Regions from separate parts of the Pseudomonas sp. Eth.TT006 genome, predicted to be linked through region 2. Evidence: predicted binding sites of a transcription regulator. Region 2 holds the regulator's gene; each other region holds the start of a gene.
What was found. The regulator FliA, encoded in region 2, starts transcription of late flagellar genes. The targets are predictions, from matches to a motif close to CTAAAGTTTNNNNNNNNNNNGCCGNTAA.
Positions count from the first base shown of each region.

Region 1: a site for FliA is predicted at 2,645-2,672, ahead of ACXR0M_RS11595 (methyl-accepting chemotaxis protein). Genes of this name have one in related genera too.
Region 3: a site for FliA is predicted at 8,777-8,804, ahead of ACXR0M_RS11230 (methyl-accepting chemotaxis protein). Genes of this name have one in related genera too.

Region 1 covers NZ_JBTJEN010000006.1:60,795-70,928, reverse strand. Annotated here, with positions in the region: gene ACXR0M_RS11610 (methyltransferase) at 1-618, shown strand, start outside; yybP-ykoY riboswitch at 658-782, shown strand; gene ACXR0M_RS11605 (TMEM165/GDT1 family protein) at 871-1,455, shown strand; gene ACXR0M_RS11600 (M48 family metallopeptidase) at 1,626-2,444, opposite strand; gene ACXR0M_RS11595 (methyl-accepting chemotaxis protein) at 2,708-4,849, shown strand; gene ACXR0M_RS11590 (SOS response-associated peptidase) at 5,070-5,693, opposite strand; gene ACXR0M_RS11585 (putative signal transducing protein) at 5,730-5,990, opposite strand; gene ACXR0M_RS11580 (CPXCG motif-containing cysteine-rich protein) at 6,000-6,182, opposite strand; gene ACXR0M_RS11575 (1-acyl-sn-glycerol-3-phosphate acyltransferase) at 6,321-7,487, shown strand; gene ACXR0M_RS11570 (hypothetical protein) at 7,576-7,854, opposite strand; gene ACXR0M_RS11565 (hypothetical protein) at 8,047-8,253, shown strand; gene ACXR0M_RS11560 (YajG family lipoprotein) at 8,447-9,031, opposite strand; gene ACXR0M_RS11555 (hypothetical protein) at 9,236-9,469, shown strand.
Region 2 covers NZ_JBTJEN010000015.1:97,190-107,323, forward strand. Annotated here, with positions in the region: gene motD (flagellar motor protein MotD) at 1-665, opposite strand, end outside; gene ACXR0M_RS21995 (flagellar motor protein) at 681-1,421, opposite strand; gene ACXR0M_RS22000 (protein-glutamate methylesterase/protein-glutamine glutaminase) at 1,421-2,563, opposite strand; gene ACXR0M_RS22005 (chemotaxis protein CheA) at 2,614-4,896, opposite strand; gene ACXR0M_RS22010 (protein phosphatase CheZ) at 4,951-5,739, opposite strand; gene ACXR0M_RS22015 (chemotaxis response regulator CheY) at 5,758-6,129, opposite strand; gene fliA (RNA polymerase sigma factor FliA) at 6,297-7,037, opposite strand; gene fleN (flagellar synthesis regulator FleN) at 7,034-7,864, opposite strand; gene flhF (flagellar biosynthesis protein FlhF) at 7,978-9,336, opposite strand; gene flhA (flagellar biosynthesis protein FlhA) at 9,348-10,134, opposite strand, start outside.
Region 3 covers NZ_JBTJEN010000005.1:363,830-373,963, forward strand. Annotated here, with positions in the region: gene selO (protein adenylyltransferase SelO) at 1-1,382, opposite strand, end outside; gene mscK (mechanosensitive channel MscK) at 1,431-4,784, opposite strand; gene ACXR0M_RS11225 (potassium/proton antiporter) at 4,819-6,561, opposite strand; gene ACXR0M_RS11230 (methyl-accepting chemotaxis protein) at 7,093-8,718, opposite strand; gene ACXR0M_RS11235 (hypothetical protein) at 8,998-9,228, shown strand; gene ACXR0M_RS11240 (cell division protein ZapA) at 9,225-9,527, shown strand; partial or broken gene ACXR0M_RS11245 (HAMP domain-containing protein) at 9,673-10,134, shown strand, end outside.

The sequences.
Region 1 (10,134 bases), on a different contig from region 2:
CGTCATTGCCAACTGTGGCAGGTCACCGTGGCCAATGCGCCTGCAGCCAAATCGCTGGAAAGCCTGGCGCAAACCTATGAACTGCCACTGGCCGAAGGCCCGTTGAAAGTCATCAGCCTGCCAGGTGTGTTCAGCCATGGTCGACTGGATCGCGGCAGCGCCCTGCTCCTGGAACACCTGGACAAATTGCCAAGCGGACATCTGCTGGATTTCGGTTGTGGCGCCGGCGTGTTGGGCGCTGCGGTCAAGCGTCGCTATCCGCATAACCAGGTGACCTTGCTCGACGTCGATGCCTTCGCCGCCGCCAGCAGTCGTCTGACCCTGGCAGCCAACGGTCTGGAAGCGGAAGTGCTGACCGGCGACGGCATCGATGCCGCGCCAATGGGTTTGAACGCGATTCTGAGCAACCCGCCGTTCCATGTCGGCGTGCACACCGACTATTTCGCCACCGAGAACTTGCTGCGAAAAGCGGCAAAACATCTGAAAAACGGCGGCGAACTGCGACTGGTGGCAAACAGTTTCCTGAAGTATCAGCCGCTGATCGAAGAGCATCTGGGCGTGTGCGCGATCAAGGCCGAGGGCAACGGTTTCCGGATTTACCGGGCCAAGCGTGGTTGAAAATTAGCACTTGCCGAATGGGTTCTGCCTAGGCAGAATCCGCTCCGTCCTAGGGGAGTAGTCTCCCACGAGCGCCAAGCTCGTCCGGCATACGTCAACATACTTGATCCTCAGATCATGGCGTATGCGACCCACGCGTCCGCAGCAGACGGATCGCAGGGTTTGACAAGACCTATGACACGCACACCTTACCCGGGGCGGGAAGGCTGTACGTGTCATAGCCGTGTCGACCCGCCCCTTAGGAAAATCCTGATGCTGGACTCGTTACTCGTTCCCACCGCAATCGTTGCCTTGGCCGAAATCGGCGACAAGACGCAACTGCTCGCGCTGATTCTCGCCGCTCGCTTTCGTAAACCCTGGCCGATCATCGCCGGTATCGTTGCCGCGACCCTGGCCAACCATGCGGCGGCCGGTGCGGTAGGCGCGTGGTTCGGCAGTTTCTTCTCCGATTCGGTGCTGCACTGGATTCTCGCCGCGAGCTTCACCGCCACCGCGCTGTGGACCCTGGTTCCGGACAAGATGGACGACGAAGAAGCCAGCACCGCCCGCAAGTTCGGGCCATTCTTGACCACGCTGATTGCGTTTTTCCTCGCGGAAATCGGCGACAAGACGCAGATCGCCACCGTGATGCTGGCGGCGCAATACCCTGAATTGTGGCTGGTGATTATCGGCACCACGGCGGGCATGCTGATTGCCAACGTGCCGGTGGTCTTGGCGGGTAACTTTGCGGCAGACAAACTGCCATTGACCTTGATCCGTCGCCTCGCGGCTTCGGCATTCATGATTCTGGCAATCGTTGCGGTGTACAAGGCGATGCAGAGCAGTGGTTGGGTTTAACCGTCATCTGGTGGAATTCTAATGTGGCGAGGGGATTTATCCCCGTTGGGCTGCGAAGCGGCCCCAAGATCTATGCACGCGATATGCCTGACACACCGAAGTAGCAGTCCTGGGGGTGCTTCGCGCCCCATCGGGGATAAATCCCCTCGCCACAAATAGCCCTGATCTTTTTAAGATTTCGGGGCTTTTTCGTACAGCGGCATCACCTTCGGAATCGCCGCCTGCAACGAGGCGATCCGGCTGGACGAGGCCGGGTGGGTGCTCATGAATTCCGGCGGTGCACCTTCCGAGGCCTTGCTCATCTTGTTCCACAAGGTGATCGCCGCGTTCGGGTTGTAGCCGGCGCGCGCGGCCAGTTCGAGGCCGATCAGGTCAGCTTCGTTTTCGTTGGCGCGGCTGTTGGGCAAGGTCATGCCGTAGTTGGCGACGGTGTCGGCCAGCGCCAGGCTGTCCTGACCCAGACCGAGCAACGCGCCGGCGCCCTGCTTGGCCATCTCGATCCCGTAAGCCTTGGACATCGCTTCACGACCGTGCTCGCGCAGGGCGTGGGCGATTTCATGGCCCATCACCGCAGCGATCTCATCGTCGGTCAGTTTCAGGCTGTCGATCAGTCCGGTGTAGAAAATGATCTTGCCGCCAGGGCCGCAGTTGGCGTTGAGCTCATCGCTCTTGATCAGGTTGACCTCCCACTGCCATTGCGCGGCATCCGGGCGGAAGTTCGGCGCCTGGGCGATCAGCCGGTTGGCAATCGCCTGCACCCGCTTGGCTTCCGGGCTGGTCTTGTCCAGCACACCCTTGCTCGACGCTTCGCCAACGGTCTTCTGATAGGACTGGGCATACATCTGGTCGACCTCTTGCGAGGACAGCATGCTGAACATGTACTGCTTGCGCTCCACACCCACGGCGCCGCCGCTGGTGGTGTTGACCGACTGACAACCGGCCAGCAGCAACGCTGCGCTCAGTGCACTCACAACCAATGTCTTGTTCATTCAAAAGCTCCCTGAAAACATGCCGCGTATCGTAGGGGGTGAATTGTATCGGCGCCAGATACAACAGACGTGTTGCAGCGTCTTTCCGACGTTTCCCACCGCCGTTGTCGTGAAAAATTCACAGCGACCGCCAAGCGACTTGCCAGTGCGTCGCGCACCGATCCATTTGCGACATCTGCCGCCCTTTGCGCCGCCCGCCGCTCATGGCGCGCGGCCGGCGGCCGATACAACAACGCAGACGTCCTCTTGCGTGCGGAGCTCCCATGAAGTTCAAGTCGATCCAGTTTTCCGTCGCCGCCCTGGCCGGCGCCATCGTCCTCAGCGTGGTCGCCGCGCTGGTGTTGTATGCGCTGTTCTCCGGCGCGCGTACGCAAGAGATGGTGCAGCAGCGCACCCAGGCGCAGTTCGAGCAAGTCATCGAGCAACGCCTGACCTCGCTGGCGCAGACCCAGGTCAGCCAGATTCAGCGCGAACTCGAAGCGCCGCTGCTGATTGCCGGTGGTCTGGTGCGGGTCAACGCCCTGCTCGGCACGCCCGGTGCCGATGGCCAGCCGCGCCTGAGCCTCAGCCGCGAGCAATTGATCAGCCTGATCAAAGAGAACGTCGAAAAGAACCCGAAGATTCTCGGCACCTACATCGGCTGGGAAAAAAACGCGCTGGACCACAATGACGCGGCCTACGTCGGCACCAGCGTGGTCGGCATCAACGCCGCCGACGGGCGCTTCCTGCCCTGGTGGTTCCGCAATGACGACGGCACCCTCGGCGTGGACAAACTGGTGGACGTCGACGACCAGAAACTCCTGTCCACTGGCGTACGCGCCAGCGAGTACTACCTGTGCTCGAAGGAAAGCAAAAAGCCCTGCGTGATCGATCCGGCGCCATACAAGGTCGGCGACAAGATCGTCATGCTCGCCTCGTTCATTGAACCGATCATGGTCAACGGCGCCTTCCAGGGCATCGTTGGCGCCGACCTGTCGGTGAACTTCATTCAGGAAATGCTCGTCGCTGCCAACCAGAAGCTGTACAGCGGCGCCGGGCAAATGGCCCTGATCGGCGGCAACGGGCGGATCGTTGCCTACACCAAGGACACCAGCAAATTCGGCGAGAAGGTCAGCGACATTCTCGACGCCGGGCAGATCGCCAACATGGCCAGCCTCAAGCGCGGCGAGGTCACTTATTCGGTCAACAAGGACAAGGACCGCATCGAGTTGTACCTGCCATTCGGCATCGGTCAGACCGAGGCGCGCTGGACCTTGATGCTGCAGCTGCCATTGCACGCGGTGATGGCGGATCTGCAGAAACTTCAGGCCGATCTGGATGACCAGCGCAAATCCGACACCTTCGGCATGGCCATGGTCGGTCTGATCATCGCCGGCATCGGTCTGCTGGTGATCTGGCTGGTGGGTCACGGCATCGCCCGACCGCTGAAGCAGATGGTCGCCATGCTCGATGACATTGCCAAAGGTGAAGGCGACCTGACCCGTCGTTTGACCAGTGATCGCAGCGATGAACTGGGTTCGATTGCCAAGGGCTTCAACACCTTCCTCGCCAAGTTGCAGGCGATGATCACCCAGGTGGTGACGTCGGTGCAGAGCGTCAGCGATTCTTCCGAACACACGGCCGATATCGCGATTCGCACCAACATCGGCATCCAGAAACAGATGGCCGAGATCGATCAGGTCGCCACCGCCGTGCAGGAAATGACCGCGACCGCGCAAGACGTGGCACGTAATGCCACCCAGGCCGCGCAAGCCGCCAGCCATGCAGACCAGGCTGCCGGCCAGGGCATGCAGATTGTCCGCGACACGTCGAATTCGATTGGCGTGCTGGCGGTGGAAATCGGCAAGGCCGTGGAAGTGGTGCAGACCCTGGCCAAGGACAGCGAGAACATCAACGCAATCCTCACCGCGATTCGCGGCATCGCCGAGCAGACCAACCTGTTGGCACTGAACGCGGCAATCGAAGCGGCACGGGCCGGCGAACAGGGTCGCGGTTTTGCGGTGGTGGCGGACGAAGTGCGCAATCTGGCGCAGAAGACCCAGAAAGCTACCGAAGAAATCCAGAGCATGATCCAGCAACTGCAACAGGGCACCCGCGATGTGGTGCGGGTCATGGAAGACAGCCAGAACCGCACCGACGAAAGCGTACAGCACGCGGCGAAAGCCGCCGAAGCGCTGGAGACGATTACTCAGGCGGTATCGGTGATCAACGACATGAACACGCAGATCGCCAGCGCGGCGGAAGAACAGAGCGCGGTGGCCGATGACATCAACCGCAACGTGATCAATATCGGTCAGGTGGCCAGTGAAGTGGCGGGCGGCGCGGATGAATCGAGTTCGGCGAGTGCCGGTCTGACCAGGCTGGCAGAGCAGCAGCGGCGGTTGATCAATCAGTTCAAGGTCTGAAAAGCGAAAAGCCCCTCACCCTAACCCTCTCCCTGAGGGAGAGGGGACTGATTGGGGGATATTGGCGATATACGCCGACCTGGAAGTATTTCAGCGAATCCATAATCGCCATTATTTTTCAGGTCGATGCATCGCGGGAGACAACTCGGTCGGTCCCCTCTCCCTCCGGGAGAGGGTTAGGCGGGCGGCGTTCCGATGAGGGGCTTTTGATCTACAAGCTTTAACCCGGAGTCAAGCACTCCGGCCCGTTGAGCTTCGGATCATTCACCAGATTGGCCAACGCCCGCTCGCGCAATGCCGCCGGTTCACTGGCGAGCAAACCCTGCAGCACATGCAGCGGCGTCTCGGGATCGAGCCAGGCCGCCTGCCCCGCTTCATCGAGAATCAGCGGCCGGCGCTGACTGGCCGCTGGTTGGGTGATCACCGCCGTGCTCAGCCACACCTGCTCCTGCACCGGATACGCTTCCCAGATCGCCGCGAAAAACAGCGAAGAGCCCTCCCCCGGCGTCAACCAGTACGGGCGTTTGCGTACGGTGCCGCGCCATTCGTAGAAACCGTTGGCCGGCAACAGGCAGCGGCGCAGACGCAAGGCTTCACGGAACATCGGCTGCTCGGCCACGGTTTCCGCCCGGGCATGCGCCGGTGTCTTCGACAGATCGGTCAGCCATGGCGGCGTCAGACCCCAACGGGCACGGGCCAGCGTGCGTTGGCCGTCGGCCTCGGCGCGCAGCATCAACACCGAATCATTGGGGGAAATGTTCCACTGCGCCTGCTGATCGGCGGGAAATCCGGGCAGGGCCGCAAAATCGCGGTTCCAGCGAAACAGGGCATAACGTCCACACATGGGGCAACACGACTCAGAAGTAAAACGAACGCCAGCCTAACAGACCAGCGTCCCGGGGAAGCTCTCCGGTTCATCGCCGGGCAGCGGCAGCGCGGCATTGTACGCGGTGATCAGTTCGCGGGCGTATTCGGCCTGATCGTTATCGACCGACAGACCAAGCAGGCCAAAAATCGGCAGCTCACCCGTTCCGCCGAGCAAATCGCGGCCCACCAGGTGCGCTTCGATGCCCTCGCTGGCGAGCATGCTCTTGAGCATCTCGCCTTCCATCAGGTTTTCCGGCTCGTAGATTCGCTGCATGGGCGGCCCTCACTCGTTCTCGCTGAACACTTCCAGAAACCAGTCCTCGCCGTGCACCTGCAAAACAAAGGTGATCGGCCGGCAACACACCTGACAGTCCTCGATGTAGGTCTGGTCGCCACCGGACAAGTCCACCGTCGTCTCCACCTCTTCGCCACAATACGGACATTCATACAGTGCGCTTTCCAGCATCGCGGTCTCCCAGGTGACTTGTGCGTATAATCGCCGGTCTATTTGCAGGGCTATTTTTGTCTGGCTACTTTTCAGACCGTGCCCCGCTGTTTTTCGATCAAAACCTTTACTTACCCTAGCCGTTTCCAACAAGAGAGCATGATGGGCGAATTCGATGCCATCCGACCTTACGACGACAGCGAAGTACCTGCGGTACTGGCCAGACTGCTCGGCGACAAGGCGTTTCTAGATATCCTCACCCACTTCCGCTTCCCGCGTTTTGCCGGTGCCTTCGGCTGGATGCTCAAACCACTTATAGCGCATCGGCTGCGCCGTGAGTTCGCCGGTGTCAATTCGGTGGCCACGCTGCAGGACAAGGTCGAGTTCTACGTCGACCACACTATCGAGCGCGCCACCGACGGCGTGACCTACACCGGGGTCGAGCAATTCAAGTCCGGCAGCGCCTACCTGTTTATCGCCAACCACCGCGACATCGTGATGGACCCGGCCTTCGTCAACTACGCCGTGTACCACGCCGGTCTGCCGACTCCGCGCATCGCGATTGGCGACAACCTGCTGCAGAAACCGTTCGTCAGCGACCTGATGCGCCTGAACAAAAGCTTTATCGTGCACCGCTCGATCACCGGGCGCCGCGAGAAAATGGCTGCGTATCAGCTGCTGTCGGCGTACATCAACCACTCGATCCGCAACGATTGCGCCTCGATCTGGATCGCTCAGGCAGAGGGCCGCGCCAAGGACGGCGACGACCGTACCGAATCGGCGATCCTCAAGATGTTCCACATGAGCCGCAAGGACGAGCCGTTCGGCGAAGTCATCCAGTCGCTGAACCTGACGCCGGTGTCGATCAGTTACGAATACGACCCGTGCGATCAGGCCAAGGCCCGCGAGCTGTATATCCGCGCCACCACCGGCACCTACGCCAAGGCGCCGGGCGAGGATGACGTGAGCATCGCCAAGGGCATCACCGGCTACAAGGGCCGGGTGCACGTGAACTTTGCGGCGCCGATCACCGAGTTGTTCGAGGACACCAAGCAATTGGCCACCGAGATGGACAAGCAGATTCTGGGTGGCTATCGCCTGTTCCCGGTGCATTACCTGGCTTACGCGCAGTGGGCCGATGCCGACCCGCAGTTGAACGTGCCGAAAGCCGCCGACGTGTTCCCGGCCGAGGAGTTGGCCAAGGCGCAGGAAGAATGGCAACGAAGATTGGACGCCTGTCCTGAGGAGCACCGTCCGTATCTGGTGCTGCAATATGCGACGCCGGTGCGTAATCAGTACCGGGTCAAGGCGGGGTTGCCGCTGTAACACGATGGCAAGATCAAAAGATCGCAGCCTGCGGCAGCTCCTACACGGGATTGGTGTAGGAGCTGCCGCAGGCTGCGATCTTTTGCTATTAGAAGCGCGTGCTGATCCAGGAAACGATCAGGGCCAGGCCGAGGCAGGCGAAACCGAAGCGGTAGAAAAACCGGTTCATGCGCAGCGTCGCCCAATCCAGAATCGGTTCGGCGTTCGGCTGGGCCTGGCGTTGCGCGGCGATGCTGGCCAGGGCGCGCTGTTCACGGCGGCGGGTCGCATGCAGCAGCCAACTGCCGGGGAAGGCCAGGGCCAGCGCCAGCAAGTTGATCAATTTGGCGGGATGGGCGGTAAACAGCGTCATCAAGTGCAGCGACATCACAGACCTCGAAACTGAATCGGTGGCAGGCGCCCGATCGACGACTGCGGCGCGGATTCTACCGAAACCCTCCGGCACTGCCCTGGTCTTTGCGACAAATAACCCGACAATCGACCGATGGCTGTCCTGTGTCACGGCATCGTCATTTACATCGGCCACCATGCGCGCCTCGAAACTCACATGGAACGCGACATGCTGCACGCCGAAAACCAGGACCGTCTGTACCTCATCACCCCAAGCGACGAACAACAGAGCCTTGTTGGCAGCCTTGCCTTCAATGTCCAGGATCGCCATTGGCTGGTGTATTGCGCCTTGGGCGGGCACCAGCATGCGGATTTGCCGGAGACTGACTTGCTGACGGGCGTCAGCGTCCTCGACTTCTATTCACAAGCCGCCTGAAAAAAACAAATCCCCTTGTGGGAGCGGGCTTGCTCGCGAAGGCGTCGTGTCATCCAACATTGATTTCGACTGACACACCGCCTTCGCGAGCAAGCCCGCTCCCACAGGGATTTTTGCAAGATTCAAACTATGTGGTCACAAAAAAGCCCGGGACCATCACTGATACCGGGCTTTTTCACATCCGTTGCAACGCTTACTCGGCGAGGATCTGACCTACGGTCGGGTCCTTGAACAGACGGGTCAAGGCGTCGCTCAATACATCGCTGACCAGTTTGGTGTTGGTTTCCTGATTCGGCGCCATGCCAAAACGCTGGTCCAGCGAAGCGCCGTAACGGCCGCTGTAGCGACGGTTGCCGCTCTGCACGTCGGAGCGGAAGGTCGCGCCGATGGTGGCTTCGGTCACGTACATGCCTTCTTTCGGCGACTGGTATTTCAGCTCGGTCAGGGTCACGGTCAGTTGCGGCGCGTTCATCCCGCTGTTGGTCGGGGTGAAACCGAGCAGACGCACGGCGGCTTCAGCCTGGGCCTGCAGCTTGGGCAGGATCTGCTCGCGCTGCACGGTGATTGCGCTGGTTTCCGGGTACAGGCCGCCACGGGTGCCGAGGGTTGGCGAAGGGCGACCGTCAACCACGCGCACCACCACTTGCTGACCATGACCGACCGGCGCCAGCTGCGTGGTCAGCTTCGGTTCCGGGCTCAGTTGTTGCGGGCTGTGGGCGCAGCCAACCAGGGTCAAACTGGTCACAGTGATCAAACCGAACAACAGGCGTTGCAACATGCTCTTTTCTCCAGAATCAGGCACAAACAGGCCGCCAGTATAGCGGTGGGCCACTGCGGGTAACCAGCACTCGACAGTGAATACTCAAATGTCTGACCAACCCTCGGGAATGCGGTTCCTGTCACAGATTATTCACCGCCCATACACCTTGGCGTCACGGCCTCCCGGCAAGCTTCCAATCAGTCCCCCAACAAGGTACTCGCCATGCGTTATCTGATCTCGCTGTTCGCCCCACGCCCGCTGCACCGCAGCTTTGCCCTGCTGGACCGCAACGGCCACTGCCAGGCCTTCAAACAGTGCAGCCTCAAGCCGATGGGCGATGGCTGGGTCGAAATCGAGGAAATCCGCCTCAACTGGTTGCACCAGCCGCTGCCGGCCAGCGCCCGCGTCATGGAGTCGCAGCCGCGCGCACGTACCCAGGCGATGTTAAGCATCTGACCGGATGCCTAATAAAAGTCATTAAACTCGCGCAACTCCCCGCGTTTCTTCGATACAATCTCCCCCCGATTATAAGGACGTCTCCTGATCGGGCCTCGCAACAGCGTCAATGCACCTGCATCGACATCAAAATCGCCCACAGAGAGCCGCCCACACAGATCGAGTGAAGTTGGCGCGCTTGCCTGTTCTTCCGGCAAAACCCCGCTTTTCGCGAATCTGCAGAGCTGTCATACGCTCGGCCACCGCGTTGTTTTGCCTTTGCGGGCAGGTGCCAGGCTGGGACAGCCCTTTTTTGAGGTTCACGTCTTCAAAAGAGCGTGAAAAAAACGGGTTTTCACAACTTCACAAGAGTGTGGCGAGCAAATGAATAGTTTTGCGTCTGAACATGCACCATTAGCGTCTGAAACAGCCCAACGACACAGGACCGGGGATACCTCGAACATCGGAGCCTGAAGCCTGTCCGCTACGGATTTGGTTGCACAAAACGGATGTCTCGACCATAAGTCGAATTGCCAGCCGCGCGCTGAAATGAGTTCATGCAACTCTTGAAGCCAGGCCGCCTGCATCCGTCGAAGTTGCGAAAAATTGCGAAGATTCGGACATGGCGAACCTGGCCATGGGTATCCGGGGCGCAACTGACCTGCCCCGTCACTCCCTGGCAGCCA
Region 2 (10,134 bases):
GGCTGGAACTCGCCGTAGCCCACCGAGGCCAGTCGGCCCGGGTTGACGCCCTGCATCGCCAGCATGCGCACGATGCTCGCCGACCGCGCCGAAGACAGCTCCCAGTTGGTCGGGTACTGCGCGGTGCGGATCGGCTGATCGTCGGTAAAGCCTTCGACGTGGATCGGGTTGTCGAACGGTTTGAGGATCGCTGCGACCTTGTCGATGATGTTGAAGGCCATGTTGCTCGGCATGGCGTCGCCGCTGCCGAACAACAGGCTGGAATTGAGTTCGATCTCGACCCACAACTCGTTGCCACGCACGGTCATCTGATTGGACGCGATCAGGTCGCCGAACGCCGCACTGATGTCATCGGCGATGCTTTTCAGCGGATCGCTGGCACCGGCGATACCGGCATCGACCTGTTCGGCATCCTTGACCAGCGGCTTGGCCGGGGTCACGGTCTTCGGTCGCTCGTCACCGATCGGGATCGGTTTGAGCGAGCGGTCGGAGTCGGTGAAGACCCCGATGAGCGCTTCGGAAATGACCTTGTACTTGCCTTCGTTGATCGACGAAATCGAGTACATCACCACGAAGAACGCGAACAGCAGCGTGATGAAATCCGCGTAGGACACGAGCCAGCGCTCGTGGTTAACGTGTTCTTCCTGATGCCTGCGGCGAGCCATAGTCCATTACCCCCATCAATCCATGAAGCCCTGAAGCTTCAGCTCGATAGAGCGAGGGTTTTCACCTTCGGCGATCGACAAGATTCCTTCCAGCAACATTTCGCGATAACGCGACTGCCGCAACGCGATTGACTTGAGCTTGGCCGCCACCGGCAGCAACACCAGGTTGGCGCTGGCGACACCGTAGATGGTCGCAACGAACGCCACGGCGATACCACTGCCCAGTTGCGACGGATCAGCCAGATTGCCCATCACATGAATCAGGCCCATCACCGCCCCGATGATGCCGATGGTCGGCGCGTAGCCGCCCATGCTTTCGAAGACTTTGGCGGCCTCGATGTCGCGGGCTTCCTGGGTGTAGAAATCCACCTCGAGGATGCTGCGAATGGCTTCCGGCTCGGCGCCATCGACCAACAGTTGCAGGCCTTTGCGCGAGTAGTTGTCCGGTTCCGCATCGGCCACGCCTTCGAGGCCGAGCAGGCCTTCCTTGCGCGCGGTGAGGCTCCAGTTGACCACGCGGTCGATGCCGCCGGCGAGGTCGACCCGTGGCGGGAACAGGATCCAGGCAAGGATCTGCATGGCGCGCTTGAAGGCGCTCATCGGCGATTGCAGCAGCGCTGCGCCGATGGTGCCACCGAGCACGATCAGCGCGGCCGGGCCGTTGGCCAGTGCGCCGAGGTGACCGCCTTCCAGGAAGTTGCCGCCGATGATCGCGACGAACGCCAGGATGATCCCGATGAGGCTTAGAACATCCATCAGATACACGCCTCGACGATGTGCTTGCCGATGTCGTCCAGGCTGTAGATCGCGTCAGCCAGATCGGCTTTGACGATGGCCATCGGCATGCCGTAGATCACGCAACTGGCTTCGTCCTGCGCCCACACCGAGCTGCCGCCCTGCTTGAGCAGACGCGCGCCTTCGCGGCCGTCGGCGCCCATGCCGGTCAACACCACCGCCAGAACTTTGTCAGCGTAGGATTTGGCTGCGGAACCGAAGGTGATGTCCACGCACGGCTTGTAATTCAGACGCTCGTCGCCCGGCAGGATTTTCACCGCGCCACGGCCGTCGATCATCATCTGCTTGCCACCCGGGGCCAGCAGCGCCAGGCCCGGACGCAGGATGTCACCATCCTCGGCTTCCTTGACGCTGATGCGGCATAGCTTGTCGAGGCGTTCGGCGAACGCTTTGGTGAAGGCCGCCGGCATGTGCTGGATCAGCACGATCGGTGCCGGGAAGTTCGCCGGCAACTGCGTCAGCACCCGTTGCAGCGCCACCGGGCCGCCGGTCGAGGTACCGATCGCCACCAGTTTGTAGGCTTTGCGTTTTGGCGCAGCCGAAGAAGCGCTGGCGGCCGGTGCACGCGCAGGTGCCGCTGCAGGCGCCGGACGGGCCGGTGCGCTGCTGCCGTGGCTGCTGAAGCTGGATGCCGAAGGAGCCGGAGCTGGCGCAGGCGTCGGTGCAGCGGCCGGAGCCGGAGCACTGTAAGCGCTGAAACGACGATTACTGCGCGAGATGCTGTGAACCTTCTCGCACAGCAGTTGCTTGACCTTCTCGGGATTGCGCGAGATGTCTTCGAAATTCTTCGGCAGGAAATCCACCGCGCCGGCGTCCAGCGCATCCAGGGTTACCCGGGCGCCTTCGTGGGTCAGCGAGGAGAACATCAACACCGGGGTCGGGCAGCGCTGCATGATGTGCCGCACCGCCGTGATGCCATCCATCATCGGCATCTCGTAGTCCATGGTGATCACGTCCGGCTTCAGCGCCAGGGCCTGATCGATCGCCTCTTTACCGTTGGTTGCGGTGCCGACCACCTGGATGCTCGGATCCGCGGAAAGAATTTCCGAGACGCGGCGGCGGAAAAAACCCGAATCGTCCACCACCAGGACTTTGACTGCCATAAACACTCCATATAGGTGCAGCGGGACGTCAGCGCCCCGCCGCCCCGGATTCAAATACGCCGTGCGGCGTAACGCTTGAGCATGCTTGGAACATCAAGGATCAGAGCGATGCGGCCGTCACCGGTGATGGTGGCGCCGGACATGCCCGGAGTGCCCTGCAGCATTTTGCCCAATGGCTTGATGACCACTTCTTCCTGGCCGACCAGTTGATCGACGACGAAGCCGATCCGCTGAGTGCCTACCGAAAGAATCACCACGTGGCCCTCGCGCTGCTCTTCGTGAGCGGCGGAGCTGACCAGCCAGCGCTTGAGGTAGAACAAGGGCAGCGCCTTGTCCCGCACGATCACCACTTCCTGGCCGTCCACCACGTTGGTGGTCGACAGGTCGAGGTGGAAGATTTCGTTGACGTTGACCAGCGGGAAGGCGAACGCCTGATTGCCGAGCATCACCATCAGGGTCGGCATGATCGCCAGGGTCAGCGGCACCTTGATGACGATCTTCGAACCCTGGCCCTTGGTCGAGTAGATGTTGATCGAACCGTTGAGCTGGGAAATCTTGGTCTTCACCACGTCCATGCCGACACCGCGACCGGACACGTCGGAGATCTCGGTCTTGGTCGAGAAGCCCGGAGCAAAAATCAGGTTGTAGCACTCGGTATCGCTCAGGCGATCGGCCGCGTCCTTGTCCATCACCCCGCGTTTTACCGCGATGGCGCGCAGGACGTTCGGGTCCATGCCTTTGCCGTCATCGGAAATCGACAGCAGGATGTGGTCGCCTTCCTGCTCGGCGGCCAGCACCACTTTGCCGCCACGGGCCTTGCCCGAGGCTTCGCGTTCTTCCGGCGACTCGATGCCGTGGTCGACCGCGTTGCGCACCAAGTGGACCAGCGGGTCGGCCAGAGCCTCGACGAGGTTTTTGTCGAGGTCGGTTTCTTCACCCACCAGTTCCAGGTTGATCTCTTTCTTGAGCTGACGCGCGAGGTCGCGAACCAGACGCGGGAAGCGTCCGAAGACCTTCTTGATCGGCTGCATCCGGGTTTTCATCACCGCGGTCTGCAGGTCAGCCGTGACCACGTCGAGGTTCGACACGGCCTTGGACATGGCTTCGTCGCCGCTGTTGAGACCCAGGCGCACCAGACGGTTACGCACCAGCACCAGCTCGCCGACCATGTTCATGATTTCGTCGAGACGCGCGGTATCGACGCGCACGGTGGTCTCGGCTTCGCTGGCCGGTTTTTCCGGTGGCGGCGTAGCGGCGGCACGGGCCGGAGCCGGTGCAGCAGCGGCTGCCGGTTTCGGCGTTTCGGCTTTTGGCTCTGGTTTGGGCGCGGCTTTCGGCGCAGCGGCCGGAGCGGCTGCAGCCTTGGCGGCAGGCGCGGCCACGGTCGAAGCGCTGCCCGCAGCAGCGGTGCCGACTTCGGTGAATTTGCCCTTGCCGTGCAATTCGTCGAGCAGCGATTCGAATTCGTGATCGGTGATCAGGTCGCTGCCGGCAGCGGCGGCCGCTGGCGCGGCAGGTGCCGCCGGGGCCGAGGCGATGGCCGATTCCAGCGCTTCAACGGCAAAGTTGCCCTTGCCATGCAACTGATCGAGCAGCGCTTCGAATTCGTCGTCGGTGATGTCCGAGCTGTCGCCTGCAGCGGGTGCCGCTGGCTTGGCCGCAGGCGGTACAACCGCGTCAGCCGCGAACTGGCCTTTGCCGTGCAACTGATCGAGCAACGACTCGAATTCGGCGTCGGTGATTTCATCACTGGCCGCCGCATCGGCAGCTGGCGCAGGGGCAGCAGCGGCCGGGGCTTCAGCTTCGGCCTTGGCGGCGCTCAGCGAATCCAGCAGCTGTTCAAATTCGTTATCGGTGATGTCGCCCGAATCGGCAGGCTCGCTCTCGACGACCAGCTCTTCGATCATCTCGGCCACCGGCGATGCCGGAGCTTCGTCGGCCGATTGCGGCTCGGCCAGACGCGCCAGGGCGGCCAGCAGTTCCGGGGTCGCGGCGGTGATCGGTGCACGTTCACGGACTTCGCTGAACATGCTGTTCACCGCGTCCAGTGCTTCAAGCACCACGTCCATCAGTTCTGCATCTACGCGACGCTCACCCTTGCGCAGGATGTCGAACACGTTTTCGGCGATGTGACAGCACTCCACCAGCTCATTGAGCTGAAGGAAGCCGGCGCCCCCTTTTACAGTGTGGAAACCGCGAAAAATTGCGTTGAGCAGATCTGCGTCATCCGGGCGGCTTTCCAGCTCGACCAGTTGTTCGGACAGTTGCTCAAGAATCTCGCCGGCCTCAACCAGGAAATCCTGAAGGATCTCTTCATCGGCGCCGAAGCTCATTAATGGGGTGCTCCTACAGGTCTAAAAACCCAAAAAACCTAAAATTCCAAAACACTAGAACCCGAGGCTGGATAACAAATCGTCCACATCGTCCTGACCGGACACAACGTCTTCTCGTTTATCGGCATGAATCTGCGGACCTTCACCCTGCGAGAGATGTTTTTGTGGATCTTTTTCTGCAAGCATCGCTTCGCGGTCATGTTCGATGCCGGCAAAGCGGTCGACCTGACTGGCCATGAGCACGAGTTTGAGCAAATTGCTTTCGACTTCGGTGACCAGTTGGGTCACGCGCTTGATCACCTGACCGGTGAGGTCCTGGTAATCCTGGGCCAGCAGGATGTCATTGAGATTGCTCGACACCGCACGGTTGTCCGTGCTGCTGCGTGTCAGAAAACCGTCGACCCGGCGCGCCAGTTCACGGAACTCTTCCGCCCCGACCTCACGGCGCATGAAGCGGCCCCAATCGGCGCTCAAGGTCTGGGCTTCGTCAGCCAGGCCATTGACCACAGGGGTCGCGCTTTCCACCAGATCCATGGTGCGGTTGGCCGCGGCTTCGGTCAGTTTGACCACGTAGCCCAGGCGCTCGGTGGCGTCGGTGATTTGCGACACTTCCTCGGCCTGCGGCATGTGCGGGTCGATCTGGAAGTTGACGATCGCACTGTGCAGTTCACGTGTGAGCTTGCCCACTTCCTGGTACAGGCCGCGGTCACGGGTCTGGTTGAGCTCATGGATCAATTGCACCGCGTCGCCGAACCTGCCTTTTTCAAGGCTCTCGACCAGTTCGACCGCGTGTTTTTTCAGGGTCGATTCGAAATCGCCCAGTGAAGATTCGTTATGCTCCATAGCTCCCCCGCGCGTTCATCAGCCGATGCGTTCGAAAATCTTCTCGATTTTTTCTTTCAACGCCTGAGCCGTGAAAGGTTTGACCACATAGCCGTTTACACCGGCCTGGGCCGCTTCGATGATCTGCTCGCGCTTGGCTTCAGCGGTCACCATCAGCACCGGCAGGTGCTTGAGCTTTTCATCGGCACGCACGTGGCGCAGCAGGTCGATACCGGTCATGCCGGGCATGTTCCAGTCCGTTACCAGAAAGTCGATGCTGCCGCTGTTGAGCACCGGAATGGCAGTGATGCCATCGTCAGCCTCGACAGTGTTGGTGAACCCGAGATCACGCAACAGGTTCTTGATGATCCGCCGCATCGTTGAGAAGTCATCAACGATGAGGATTTTCATGTCTTTGTTCAATTCGACCTCCAAGCAGTCTTAAACGCGCCCAGCACCTGGACGCGCCATTTCAATCAATCCGGCGTAACACTCAAAGACTGTCTGGAGCACAACAGAGCAAGACCGGTGCCGTTCACCACCGCACCAGCCTCGTTCGCAGTGTCCCCACACTGCCTTCAGCGCGCTCGCCACTCCCCCAAACGCCCCCGCAAACGGGCCGCGCACTGGCTGTGTAACTGGCTGACCCGCGATTCACTGACGCCAAGGACTTCACCGATTTCCTTGAGGTTCAGCTCTTCGTCGTAGTACAGCGCCAACACCAGTCGCTCACGCTCCGGCAAATTGGCAATCGCGTCCGCCAGCGCCGCCTGGAAGCGTTCATCTTCCAGATCGCGCGACGGCTCCATATGAGCACTGGCGCCATCCTCGTGCAGCCCTTCATGTTCGCCGTCCTGCAACAGGTCGTCGAAACTGAACAGGCGACTGCCCAAGGTGTCATTCAAAATCCCGTAGTAATCGTCGAGACTCAATTGGAGTTCGGCCGCAACCTCGTGATCTTTAGCGTCACGGCCGGTTTTCGCTTCAATTGAGCGAATTGCATCGCTGACCATCCGGGTGTTGCGGTGAACCGAGCGTGGTGCCCAGTCGCCTTTGCGTACTTCGTCGAGCATCGCGCCGCGGATGCGAATGCCCGCGTACGTTTCGAAACTGGCGCCTTTGCTGGCGTCGTATTTGGTCGAGACTTCGAGCAGGCCGATCATCCCCGCCTGAATCAGATCTTCGACCTGCACACTCGCCGGCAAGCGCGCCAGCAAGTGATAGGCAATGCGTTTGACCAGTGGCGCGTAACGCTCGATCAACTCGTACTGCGCGTCACGTGCCGATTTCTTGTAGTAGTTCATACCGCTCGCAGTCATAACACTGGCCCTGCCGTTTGCTGCACGAGGCGTTCGACGAAAAACTCGAGGTGACCGCGCGGGTTGGCAGGCAGCGGCCAGGTATCGACCTTCTGCGCGATCGCCTTGAACGCCAGCGCGCACTTGGAACGCGGAAAGGCTTCGTAGACGGCGCGCTGCTTCTGCACGGCCTTGCGCACGCTTTCGTCGTACGGCACGGCACCCACATATTGTAAGGCGACGTCGAGGAAGCGATCCGTGACCTTGGTCAACTTGGCGAACAGGTTGCGCCCTTCCTGCGGACTCTGCGCCATGTTGGCGAGGACGCGGAAGCGGTTCATGCCGTAATCGCGGTTAAGCAGTTTGATCAGCGCGTAGGCGTCGGTGATCGACGTCGGCTCGTCGCAGACCACCAGCAACACTTCCTGCGCGGCACGGACGAAACTGACGACCGAGTCACCAATGCCCGCAGCGGTGTCGATCACCAGCACGTCGAGGTTGTCGCCGATGTCGCTGAAGGCCTGAATCAGACCGGCATGTTGTGCCGGGCTCAGGTGAACCATGCTCTGGGTGCCGGAAGCGGCCGGTACGATGCGGATCCCGCCGGGCCCCTGCAACAGCACGTCGCGCAGCTCGCAGCGACCTTCGATCACGTCAGCCAGCGTGCGTTTTGGCGTGAGCCCCAGCAGAACGTCAACGTTCGCCAGTCCCAGGTCGGCGTCCAGCAGCATGACCCGACGGCCAAGCTCTGCCAGCGCCAGAGACAAGTTCACTGACACGTTAGTCTTGCCGACGCCACCTTTGCCGCCGGTCACCGCGATCACCTGTACGGGATGCATGCTGCCCATGTTATTTCTTTACCTTGTCTTGCATAGACGGAGGCCACATTACTGGCTGCGCGTTCACAACCGGAACAATGCGTGGCAGGCCATCGATGTAGGTACAAAAACTGTTCATTACCTCAGCCAACCTGCTTGGTCGGGCTGTGGTAGATATCAGCGAACATGTCAGCCATGGCTTCTTCGCTGGGTTCTTCCTGCATTTGCACGCTGACGGCGCGGCTGACCAGTTGATGACGGCGCGGCAGATGCAGATCATCCGGAATCCGTGGGCCATCGGTCAGGTACGCGACCGGCAATTCATGACTGATTGCCAGGCTCAACACTTCGCCGAGACTGGCCGTTTCATCCAGTTTAGTCAGGATGCACCCGGCGAGCCCGCAACGCTTGTAACTGTGATAAGCGGCGGTTAGAACCTGTTTCTGGCTGGTGGTTGCCAGCACCAGATAATTTTTTGAACGGATGCCACGCCCGGCCAGACTTTCCAGCTGCATGCGCAGGGCCGGATCGCTGGCCTGCAGGCCGGCGGTGTCAATCAGCACCACGCGTTTGCGCAGCAGTGGGTCCAGCGCCTGAACCAGCGACTGGCCCGGGTCAACGTGAGTCACCGGGACATTGAGAATGCGGCCCAGGGTCTTGAGTTGTTCCTGCGCGCCGATGCGGAAGCTGTCCATGCTGACCAGCGCCACGTTCTGCGCGCCGTACTTGAGCACGTAGCGCGCGGCAAGCTTGGCCAGGGTGGTGGTCTTGCCCATGCCGGCCGGGCCGACCATGGCAATCACTCCACCCTCTTCCAGCGGCTCGACTTCCGGCACGGCAATCATCCGCGCCAGGTGCGCGAGCAGCATGCGCCAGGCCTGACGTGGTTCTTCGATATCGGTGATCATCGCCAGCAGGTCGCGCGACAGCGGCCCGGACAGACCAATGCGTTGCAGACGGCGGTAAAGATTGGCTTGCGCCGGACGGCTGCCCTGCATCTGGTTCCAGGCCAGGGTGCCGAGCTGCACTTCCATCAGCTCACGCAGACTGTTCAATTCAAAACGCATCGAGTCCAGTGCACGCGGATCGACACCGGCAGATGCCTGGGCAGGCGCCGGCGCCGGACGTGCCGGAGCAGCGTAAGTCGGCTCGCTCAACGGCTCGGCTGCGGTCAGCGGCAAACCGGCGGTCAGCGTCTGGCGGGCGTCGATCGGCAGCCCGGCGAACAACTGGCGATTGGTATTGCCATCGGCTTCGCCACGCAGGCTCAGCTCGGCCTGGGCGGTGACGATGCGCGACTGGGTCTTGCGCAGCTCGTCTTCGAGTTCCATGTTCGGAACCCGAGGCGCCAGCGCCGACAATTTGTAATCCAGTGCCGCCGTCAGCTCGACACCGCCGGCAATACGGCGGTTGCCAATGATCGCGGCATCAGCGCCCAGCTCATCACGAACCAGCTTCATGGCCTGACGCATATCGGCGGCAAAGAAACGCTTAACTTGCATAAACCACTACCTCAGCCGTTGGGCCCTACTGTCGCAACGATGGTCACTTGCTTGTTGTCCGGAACTTCCTGATACGCCAGCACGTGCAGTCCCGGGACTGCGAGGCGGCCAAAGCGCGAGAGCATCGCGCGTATCGGGCCTGCTACCAACAGGATCACCGGTTGACCTTGCATTTCCTGGCGCTGCGCCGCTTCGATGAGCGAACGCTGCAGCTTCTCGGCCATGCTTGGCTCCAGCAGAACACCCTCTTCCGAGCCTTGTCCTGCCTTCTGCAGACTATTGAGCAATATTTGTTCCAACCTTGGTTCCAAGGTGATCACAGGCAGCTCGGAGTCAGTGCCTACAATGCTTTGGACGATGGCGCGGGATACGCCGACGCGTACTGCGGCCACCAGCGCGGCGGTATCTTGACTCTTGGCGGCGTTGTTGGCGATGGCTTCGGCGATGCTGCGGATATCGCGCACCGGCACGTGTTCGGCCAGCAGCGCCTGCAGCACTTTGAGCAACTGCGACAGCGAAACCACCCCCGGCACCAGCTCTTCAGCCAGTTTCGGCGAGCTTTTGGCCAGCAATTGCATGAGTTGCTGCACTTCTTCGTGACCGATCAGCTCGCTGGAGTGCTTGTACAGAATCTGGTTCAAGTGCGTCGCGACCACGGTGCTGGCATCGACCACGGTGTAGCCGAGCGATTGCGCCTGAGCGCGCTGGCTGACTTCGATCCACACCGCCTCCAGGCCGAAAGCCGGATCTTTGGCGGTAATGCCGTTGAGCGAACCATAGACCTGCCCCGGGTTGATC
Region 3 (10,134 bases), on a different contig from region 2:
AATGGTTTGCTCAACACCGCATGCAGCCGGCGCACTTCCGAGTAATCGCCTTGTTCGGCAGCATCGATTGCCTTCTGCGCCAGGTAGTTGCGCAGGATGTACAGCGGATTGACCGCATGCATCCGCGCTCGGCGTTGTTGCTGGTCGGTTGCGCCATCGCGGGCGACACGGGCAACGTAGCGCTCGCCCCAGGCATCGAAGCCTTTGATGTCGACGAAGTCATCGCGCAACCGGGCGACGGCCTGTTCGGCAGATTCTTCGCCCAGACGACGGAAGAACAGCGTGTAGTCGACGCCGCTGTTCTGCATCAGTTGCAGCAGGTTTTCCACAAGTGTCTGGTCGTCGTCTTCGGCGCTGGTGAAGCCGAGGCGGCGGCGCATCAGGTCGAGGTAGTGCGCCTGGAACAGCGGCAGGTACAAACCGAGGGTTTCGCGCAGGGCTTCGACGCTGATGAACGGCGTCAGGGCCTGGGCCAGGGCGCTGAGGTTCCACTGGCCGATCGGCACCTGATTGCTGAACGAGTAGCGGCCCTGGTCATCGGAGTGGTTGCAGATGAAGTGGGCGTCGAAATCATCGAGGAAGGCGAACGGGCCGAAGTCGAAGGTGATGCCGAGGATCGACATGTTGTCGGTGTTCATCACCCCGTGGCAGAAACCGTAGGCCTGCCACTTGGCAATCAGTTCGGCATTGCGCTCGACGATCTCGCGGAACATCACCAGATACGGCTCCGGTTGTTCCAGGCATTCAGGGAAGTGCAGCGCCAATACGTGCTCGCCGAGTTGCTTCTGCTGCTCGGGACGCTTGGTGTAATAGAAGTATTCGAAGTGGCCGAAGCGAATGTGGCTCGGCGCCAGGCGCAGCACCATCGCTGCGCGCTCCTGCTTTTCGCGCCACACCGGGGTGTCGGAGCCGATCACGCAGGCCGCGCGTGAAGACGGAATGTTCAGCGCGTGCAGCGCTTCGGAAGCGAGAAATTCACGGATCGACGAACGCAACACTGCACGACCGTCGCCCATGCGCGAAAACGGTGTCTGCCCGGCGCCCTTCAGATGCAGGTCCCAGTGTTCGCCGGCGTTGTTGTAGACCTCACCCAGCAACAGTCCACGACCATCGCCCAGTTGCGGGGTATAGCCGCCAAACTGGTGACCGGAATAGACCATCGCCCGTGGCTCGGCATCGGCCCACAGCTTGTGGCCGCCGAACAGTTCGGCGAATTCCTGGGTCTGCGCGGTGGCCGGCTCGAGATCAAGCAACGCCAGCGCCGCCGGGCTGGCGACGACCAGGCGCGGGTTGTCGATCGGCTCGGGCAGCACATGGGCGGAGAACGCATCGCCGAGGCGGGCGAAACGATTGTCGAAGGTCAGTTCGTCGAGGGCTTTCACGGGCCGGCTCCAGCAGAATGTCCGAGCATTCTGCTGGGAATAGACCGGTTAGTCGAGTTTGGCCGGCGGCGGCTCTTGCAGCGGCTTTTGCTCGTCGCTGATCGGCACGACGGTTTTATTCTCGTCTTCGATCGGCACCAACTTGTATTCCTGGCCATGAAGGTTCTTCAGGTACACCTCCATCTGGCGGAAGGAGATGTTGATGTGCTGCTTCTTGAACTCGCGGTTGATGAAGCGGTTCACTTCGTCGAGCACCGGGTTGCGGTCGCCGAGATCACGCACGTGCATGCGCAATTCGTGGTCGAGGGTGCTTTCGCCGAAGTTGAGGAAGTACACGTGCGGCTCGGGTTCCTTGAGTACCCGCGGGTTTTCCCGGGCGGCCTTGAGCAGCAGTTCCTTGACCAGATCCAGATCGGAGCCGTAATCCACACCAAGTTTCAGCGTGACCCGGGTGATGGTGTCGGTCAGCGACCAGTTGATCAGTTGCCCGGTAATGAACGTCTTGTTCGGGACAATGATGTCCTTGCGGTCAAAGTCGGTGATGGTCGTGGCACGGATGCGGATCTTGCTCACCGTGCCCGAGAGGTTGCCAATGGTGATGGTGTCGCCGATCCGCACCGGGCGTTCGAACAGGATCATGATGCCGGAGATGAAGTTCGCGAAAATCTCCTGCATCCCGAAACCAAGACCTACCGACAGCGCCGCCACCAGCCACTGCAACTTGTCCCAGCTGACGCCGAGGGTCGACAGGGTCGAGACGAAACCGACGCCGGCGATCACGTAGGACAGCAGGGTCGTGGTCGCGTAGGCGCTGCCCTGCGCCAGGTTGAGTTTCGACAGCACGAACACTTCGAGCAGACCGGGCAGGTTGCGCGCCAGGGCGAAGGTGATGCCGATGATGATCAGCGCGCCGAGCATGTCGCCGATGCTGATCGGCACCATGCTCATGTTGGCACCAGTACCGCTGGTGTATTCGTAAAGGGTGATGTTGTCGAGGTACGAGAACACCGAAATCAGGTCGGCCCAGACCCAGTACAGCGCGGCGATGAAGCCGCCGAGCAGCGCCAGACGGATCAGGCGCAGCGACTGTTCGTTGACCTTTTCGATGTCCAGCGTCGGCTCTTCGATCACCGCTTCGCCGTCGCCGGCCTCCTTGGCGGCCTGGCGTTTGGCCAGGGCGCGCTGGTAGGCCAGACGCCGTGCGGCGACCGCCAGACCGCGGACGAAGGTGGCCTCGATCACCAGCCAGAACATCAGCAGGTACAGGGTGTTGATCAAACGGTCGCTGAGTTTCAGTGCGGTGTAGTAGTAGCCGAAGCACACCGCGACGAACAGGGCGATCGGCAGCAGGGTGAACATCACGCCCACGGCCTTGCGGAACAACGAGGCGTTTTCGTGGGCCGGGCTGCTGATCAGCAAGCGGCTGAGCAGCCACGCCATCAGCGCGTAGCAGGTCAGCACCACCGGCATGCCGATCACATCGTCGGCCAGCGCCGCCGGTTGCAGCTCGGCAACGGCCACCACGGTCACCAACGCCATCACCACCAGCCCGAGGCGACGTACCCAGCCCTGGAGGAACTCGACTTGCGGTTTGTCCCAGCGGAAGTGCAGCTCGGCCACGCCACCCGGCGAAAGAATCCGGTAAGCGGTGTAGAACACCAGCCACGCCTGACCCATCTGCAGCAGCGCCGCGCCCATATTGGCGTTTTGCCCGCGGGCGTCGATCTGCAGGGCCAGACCGCACAGGCCCAGACCCAGCGCCACCGGCATCGCCAGCAGAATATTGATCAGGATCGCCTGCGGCGTATGCCACTGGCTGTCACGCTTGAAATGGCCGATGTCCTGGTGAACCTTGTTCAACCGTGCGTACAACGCCTTGCGCCGCCACAGCAGGGCGCCGATCAGCAAGGCCAGCGGCAGGAACAGCAACGGTCGCTGAGTCAGGCCGTCGGTCAGCTCGCTCAGGCTCGACGCCAGCGGCAGGGTGTCGATCTGGCGTTTGAGCCGTTCCGGCACGCTGCGAATCCATTCGGCGTCCAGCGGCTTGTTGCTGGGAATCCAGAACATCTGCTCGTCGAGGGTCGCACGCAGGCTTTGCGCGGTGCTCAGCAGTTGTTTCTGGTTCAGTTGCAGGGTGATCGATTCATTGAGCACCGCGCTCAGCTCGCGGTTAAGACGCTCCAGCAGGTCGGCGCGGGTGTTGGCCAGTTCCAGCAGGCTCTTGCGCAGTTGTGGGGTGACTTGCTCCGGTGGCTGGGTCGACAGCAGGTTGTCGACGTAGGTCGCCGGGCTGCTGAGCAGTTCGCGCTGCTGGCTGACTTCGAACTGATACAGGCGAATGTCCGCGATCTGGTCCGCCAGATCACGGTCAACCTTGAGTCGCGGCAGCGCCTGCTTCTGCTTATAGAGAATCTTCGACAGCAGCAGGCTGCCCTTGAGCACGTTGATCTGCTCGTCGAGGGCTGAGTCGCTTTGCGTCAGGGTGTCGAGCTGCTGTTTGGTCTGCAAGTTCTGCTGGGTGACCTCGTTGAGGCGGTCGGTGCTTTTCAGCAGGTAGTCGGAGAGCTTGAGGTTGGCCGCGCTTTCGGTGGCGAGCAGGCTGCTGCCGCCGGCCTTCTGTGCTTCGATCGACTGCTGGGTGACGGTTTCCTGCGACTGCGCCAGACGCTTCTGGTTGATCAGGGTCTGCAGTTCCTGGATCTCGCGGTCGAGGCGGTCGGATTTCTCCGAGAGCAGGTCATGCTGGCTGTTGCCCAGATCCTGCAACTGACTGTTGCCGGCCAGTTCCTGACGGCGCAGCGGAATCAGCGCGTTCAGCGCGGCGAGTTCGGCATTCAACTGATCGCGCTGCTCGGCACTGACGGTCTTGCCCGCGTCCTTGCCGGACTTGAGGATGGTGTTGATCTGCTGGATACGCGTCTGGCTGCTGGAAATCTCCGCCTGCGCACGCTCGGGGCGGGTCTGCGCAGTGATGATCAGGCTGTTGGCGTCGGCCAGAGCCTTCTGCAGATCGCTTTGCTGGGTCGAACGCTCGGTGAGGATCTGCTCCAGTTGCTGGATCGATTCCTTGGGGAAGCGCTGCGCCACCGGCACCACGGCTGTGGCCTTGAGGCGCGTCAGTTCGCGGGTGTTCTCGATGGTCTGCCGGGGAGCTGTCGCCAGTTGCTGCTTGAGGTCGATCAGCTTCTGCTCGTAATCATGCCGGTTGTTGAGCTGATTGAGCGTGCCTTGCAGGACCGTTTGCAGGGCCTTTTTATCGGCATCCGGCAGCTTACTGTCGGCCAGTTTGTCCAGGCTGGCCTGCACGGCTTCGCTGGAGGGCGGTTCGGCGGCGTACAGCGGGCCGACGGAGAGACTCAGGCCCAGCAGGGCCGCGAAAAAAAAGGAGCGCAGGGTAGGCATAGAGACCGGTCAAGCAAGTGAGAATGGACGCAGTTTAGAGGAAGAGACCGGGACCCGGGCGACTTCCTTCGGGGAATCTGACGCCCACTTTGCCGATCTTGTTCCCGTCCATGACCGCGACCGTCCAGTGGGTGTTGTTCCACTCCACCTGGTCACCCACGATCGGTGCACCACCGACCTTGTGGGCGATGAACGTGCCCAGGGTCATGTCCGGATCGATACCTTCGGCCGGCAACCCGTACAGCGCGGCAACCGCTTTAAGCTGGGCGTCTCCTTCGAGCACGAAGTCGCCGAAGAAGCGCAGATCCAGCCCGCGTTGTGGCGCCTGGCTGAACAGTTTGCCGAGGGCCGGCAGGTTGTGTTCATGGCCGATCACACACAGTAAATCATCGACTTCCAGCACCGTACTACCCGACGGATGGAGCAGTTGCTGGCCGCGAAACAGCGCGGCGATCCGCGTGCCTTCGGGCATTTTCAGCTCACGCAGGGGCGAGCCGATGCACCATTTCTCGGCGCCGAGCTTGTAAACGAACAGCTCCCACTCGCTGGTGATGTGCACTTCCAGCGCGGAACGGGAGATTGGCGCTGGCTCGGGCGGTACCGTCACCTTCAGCAATTTGGCCACCCACGGCAGGCTCGTGCCCTGCACCAGCAGCGACACCAGCACGATGAAGAACGCGAGGTTGAAGTACAGCTGCGCATTCGGCAGCCCGGCCATTAACGGGAACACCGCGAGAATGATCGGTACCGCGCCGCGCAGGCCGACCCAGGAAATAAACGCTTTTTCCCGGCCATGGAACGCCTTGAACGGCAGCAGGCCGACCAGCACCGACAGCGGCCGGGCGAACAGAATCATCCACAGTGCCAGGCCCAGCGCGGGCAGGGCGATCGGCAGCAAATCATGCGGTGTCACCAGCAGGCCCAGTACCAGGAACATGCCGATCTGTGCCAGCCAGGCCATGCCGTCAAGCATGTGCAAAATACCGTGGCGGCTGCGCACTGGGCGGTTGCCGATTACCAGGCCGCACAGGTACACCGCAAGGAAACCGCTGCCGTGCAGGGCGTTGGTCAGGGCGAACACCACCAGACCGCCGGCGATTACCAGAATCGGATACAGGCCGGTGGCGAGGTTGATCCGGTTGACCAGTTGCAGCATCAGCCAGCCGCCGCCCAGACCGATCACGCCGCCGATGCCGAACTCGCGGATCAGGTGGGTCAACAGGCTCCAGTGCAGGCCAGTCTGGCCGCTGGCGAGCATGTCGATCAGGGTCACGGTGAGGAACACCGCCATCGGGTCGTTGCTGCCGGATTCGATTTCCAGGCTGGCGGTCACCCGTTCGTTGAGGCCCTTGCCGCCGAGCAGCGAAAACACTGCGGCGGCGTCGGTCGAGCCGACGATGGCGCCGATCAGCAGGCCCTGAATCAGGTTCAGATCAAACAGCCACGCCGCCGCCATGCCGGTCAGTCCGGTGGTGATCAACACCCCGACCGTCGCCAGCGACAGCGCTGGCCACAAGGCCACGCGGAAACTCGAGACTCGGGTGCGCAAGCCGCCGTCGAGCAGGATCACCGCCAGGGCAAGGTTGCCGACCAGATAGGCTGTCGGGTAGTTATCGAAAATGATCCCGCCGCCATCGACACCGGCGGTCATGCCGACCGCGAGAATGATCACCAGAATGGGGATGCCGAGACGGGAGGAAAGAGAGCTGACAAGAATGCTCGCACCTACCAGCAACGCGCCGATCAAGAACAGGCTGTTGATGGTCGTCGCATTCAAAGGCAGTACTCCAGAAGCGTAAAGACGGGCACAAACTGACCATGCAGTCTGCGTGCCAGCGATTCTAACCTGTTGAAATGCGGTGCTGTCAAAAAGCTTTTCAGCGGGGTATGCGGGATATGGGTTCGGCTGGCGATTGCTGCCCTCACCCTAACCCTCTCCCGGAGGGAGAGGGGACTGACCGCGGTGTTTATGCGAGGTGCACCGACTTGCAATTGCGAGTCGAACTCAAGATCTGAAAAGCCCCCGGTCTGCTCCCTTCCCCCCAGAGAGGGACTGATCGCGGCGTTTATGCGAGTTGCACCGACTTGCAATTGCGAGTCGAACTCACAATCTGAAAAGCCCCCGATGTGCTCCCTTCCCCCCAGAGAGGGGACTGACCGCGGTGTTTATGCGAGTTGCACCGACTTGCAATTGCGAGTCGAACTCAAGATCTGAAAAGCCCCCAATCTGCTCCCTTTCCCCTCGCCCCCTTGGGGGAGAGGGTTGGGGTGAGGGGGTGGCTTTTGATCTTGACCTTGATCTAAAAAATCAAAGGCTAAAGCGCCCAACCATGTTGTTCAGGTCCAGCGCCAGACGCGACAGCTCGTTGCTCGCCGCACTGGTCTGATTCGCGCCGGTTGCCGATTGCACCGACAGGTCACGGATGTTGACCAGGTTGCGATCCACTTCGCGGGCCACTTGCGCCTGTTCTTCGGCGGCGCTGGCGATCACCAGGTTGCGCTCGTTGATCTCGACGATGGCGGTGTTGATGGTGTCCAGCGACATGCCGGCGCCACGGGCGATGTTCAGCGTCGATTCGGCGCGTTCGGTGCTGTTGCGCATCGAATCCACGGCGTGTTCGGTGCCGCTCTGGATGCTGCCGATCATGCGTTCGATCTCGCTGGTCGACTGCTGGGTGCGGTGCGCCAGCGCACGCACTTCGTCGGCCACCACCGCGAAACCACGCCCGGCTTCACCGGCACGTGCCGCTTCGATCGCCGCGTTGAGGGCGAGCAGGTTGGTCTGATCCGCCAGGCCGCGAATCACGTCCAGCACCTTGCCGATGTCGCGGGATTCATTCGCCAGGTCGCCGATCAGGTTCGCCGTGCTCTGCACGTCGGCACTCATGCGTTCGATGGCGCTGACGGTTTCCTGCACCAGGTCACGCCCGTCGCCCGCCGAGGTGGTGGCGTTTTTCGAGGCTTCCGAGGTGCTCACCGCATTGCGGGCGACTTCTTCCACGGCGCTGGTCATTTCGTTGACCGCAGTGGCGGCCTGTTCGATTTCGTTGTTCTGCTGGGTCAGACCGCGAGCGCTTTCGTCGGTAACGCTGTTCAGCTCTTCCGCCGCAGACGCCAATTGTGTGGCCGAGCCGGAGATACGCTGCAAGGTGTCGCGCAGTTTCGCCTGCATCTTGGCCATGGCAGCCAGCAAGCGTCCGGCTTCGTCGCTGCCGTCGACGTGGATCGGCTGGGTCAGGTTGCCTTCGGCGATGGTTTCCGCCGCGTCCAGCGCTTTCGAAATCGGTTTGGTGATGCTGACGGTCAGCAGCCAGGCAAACAGCAAGGTCAGGCCGGTGGCGATCACCAGCAGAGTCACCACCAGATTGAATGCCGAGGAGTACTGGTCGGCCGCTTCCTGATTGGTCTGGCTGATCTGCTCGCCGTTGATCTGCATCAGGCGGTTGAGCACGGTGTTCATCGCTTCGGAGTTGTTCAGCAACTCGGTGTTGAGCAGGTTGCGCAGCTCATCCACCTGATTGTTGCGCGACAGGCTTTTCATCCGGTCTTCGATCTGCCGGTACTGGCCCAGCAGCTGCACGTATTGATCATAAGCCGCGCGTTCCTGCGGGCTGCTGATCAACGGCTCGTAGGCCGATTGGGCGGCGCGGATCTGCTGGTTGCGGGAGTCCAGCAGTTCCATGGTCTTTTGCTGAACGTCCGGCTCGCGGTTGACCAGCAAGCGATACGACAACACGCGCAAGCGCAGGGTCAGCTGGGTGAACTCGTCGAGGTTCTTGATGCTTGGCACGCTGCTGGACGTGATGTCCTCGGCCGCGCCGCGAATTTTGCTCATCTGGTTCAAGGCGAACACGCCGAGAATCAGCATCAGGCCGCCGATCAGGGCGAAACCAGTGAACGCCCGGGGGGCGATATTCATATTGCGAAGGGACATGGGTGCTTACCGAAGAAGGGCCGCATCCATGCGAGCTGAGACTGCTGTATGAAGGGACTTATCGGTCATACGACTAAAGTCTTGAGGTGGTGTGCGTATTTGTCGCATGGGGCCTGGGGCGACGAAGTGCAGGAACCAGATCGGCAGATCACAGTCTTTTAAACTCGCGAGAACGGTCGGCCACCAGGAAAATCAAGGCCTTGCGCCGGTTAAACCCTGGCATCGGCAATGACTTTTCTTTATCGTACGCGCCCTTTGAAAAACGCCTGGAAGATCAAAATGTTGGAAGCATCCCTCAGCCAATTGGAACAGCTTGTCAGTGACTTGGTGCAACAGAACCAGACGCTGACGCAAACCAACCAGACCCTGTCCATGGAGCTGGCTCAGGCCAAGGATGAAAACGAAAGCCTGCAACTGAGCCTGATGGAACAGGAAGAAAAGCACGGCGCCACCGCCGCGCGCATCCAGGCGCTGGTTGATCGCGTCAACGCAGGTCCTGTCAGCGCATGAACCACGGCACCGCAGGGGTAAAAGTCATCTCCATTCTCGGGGAAGACTATTCGATCAAGGCACCGGCCGGGGAAGAACAGACCCTGCTGGACGCAGCCTTGATGCTCAAGGCTGCACTGGCCGACACCAAACGCAAATACCCGACACTGATCGGCGACCGCCTGCTGGTGCTGGCGGCGATGAATCTGTGCTCGCAGCAGATCGAAATGAAGAAGCAACACCAGCAGGAACTCGACCGTTACCAAGAGCAAGTCAGCGCCACGGTCGACACCATCGCCAAGACCATCAATCAGGGCTGATGGGGTTGCGCACAACCAAAGAATAAATTGTCGATTGGTTTGTATACAATCGGCACGGCTGTTGCATTGCTTCGGCCACTTATTCTTTGGGGGTGCTCCCATGCAGTTCTGGCGTCGCAGTATTCAATGGCAACTGATTCTCAGCATGGGCACCGCCCTGCTGGTCAGCATCCTGATCGTGGTTGGCATTTATACCCTGGTGGTCAACCGCCTCGCCCAGAGCTATCTGGTCGAGCAAGCGCTGCCGTCGAGCATCGAAGCGACGCGCAACGACATCGAACGCATCCTCGTCCAGCCACTGACCGCCGCCAAGGACATCGCCAGTAACCGCATGGTCCGCGACTGGCTGGCCGGCGGTGAGGACAGCAGCAAAATGGCGGCCTTCACTCAGTATCTGGAAGGCATCCGCGCCGAACACAAAGCGTTCACCGCGCTGATCATCGGCACCGAGTCCAATCATTACATCACCGAAAAAGGCCTGGATCGGACCCTCAGCCGGGCCAAACCAGCCGATGCCTGGTTCTATTCCTTCCTCGACAGCAACCAGCCGCGCACCCTGAATATCGACAACGACGGCGCCACCGGAGAACTGGCGTTGTTCATCGAC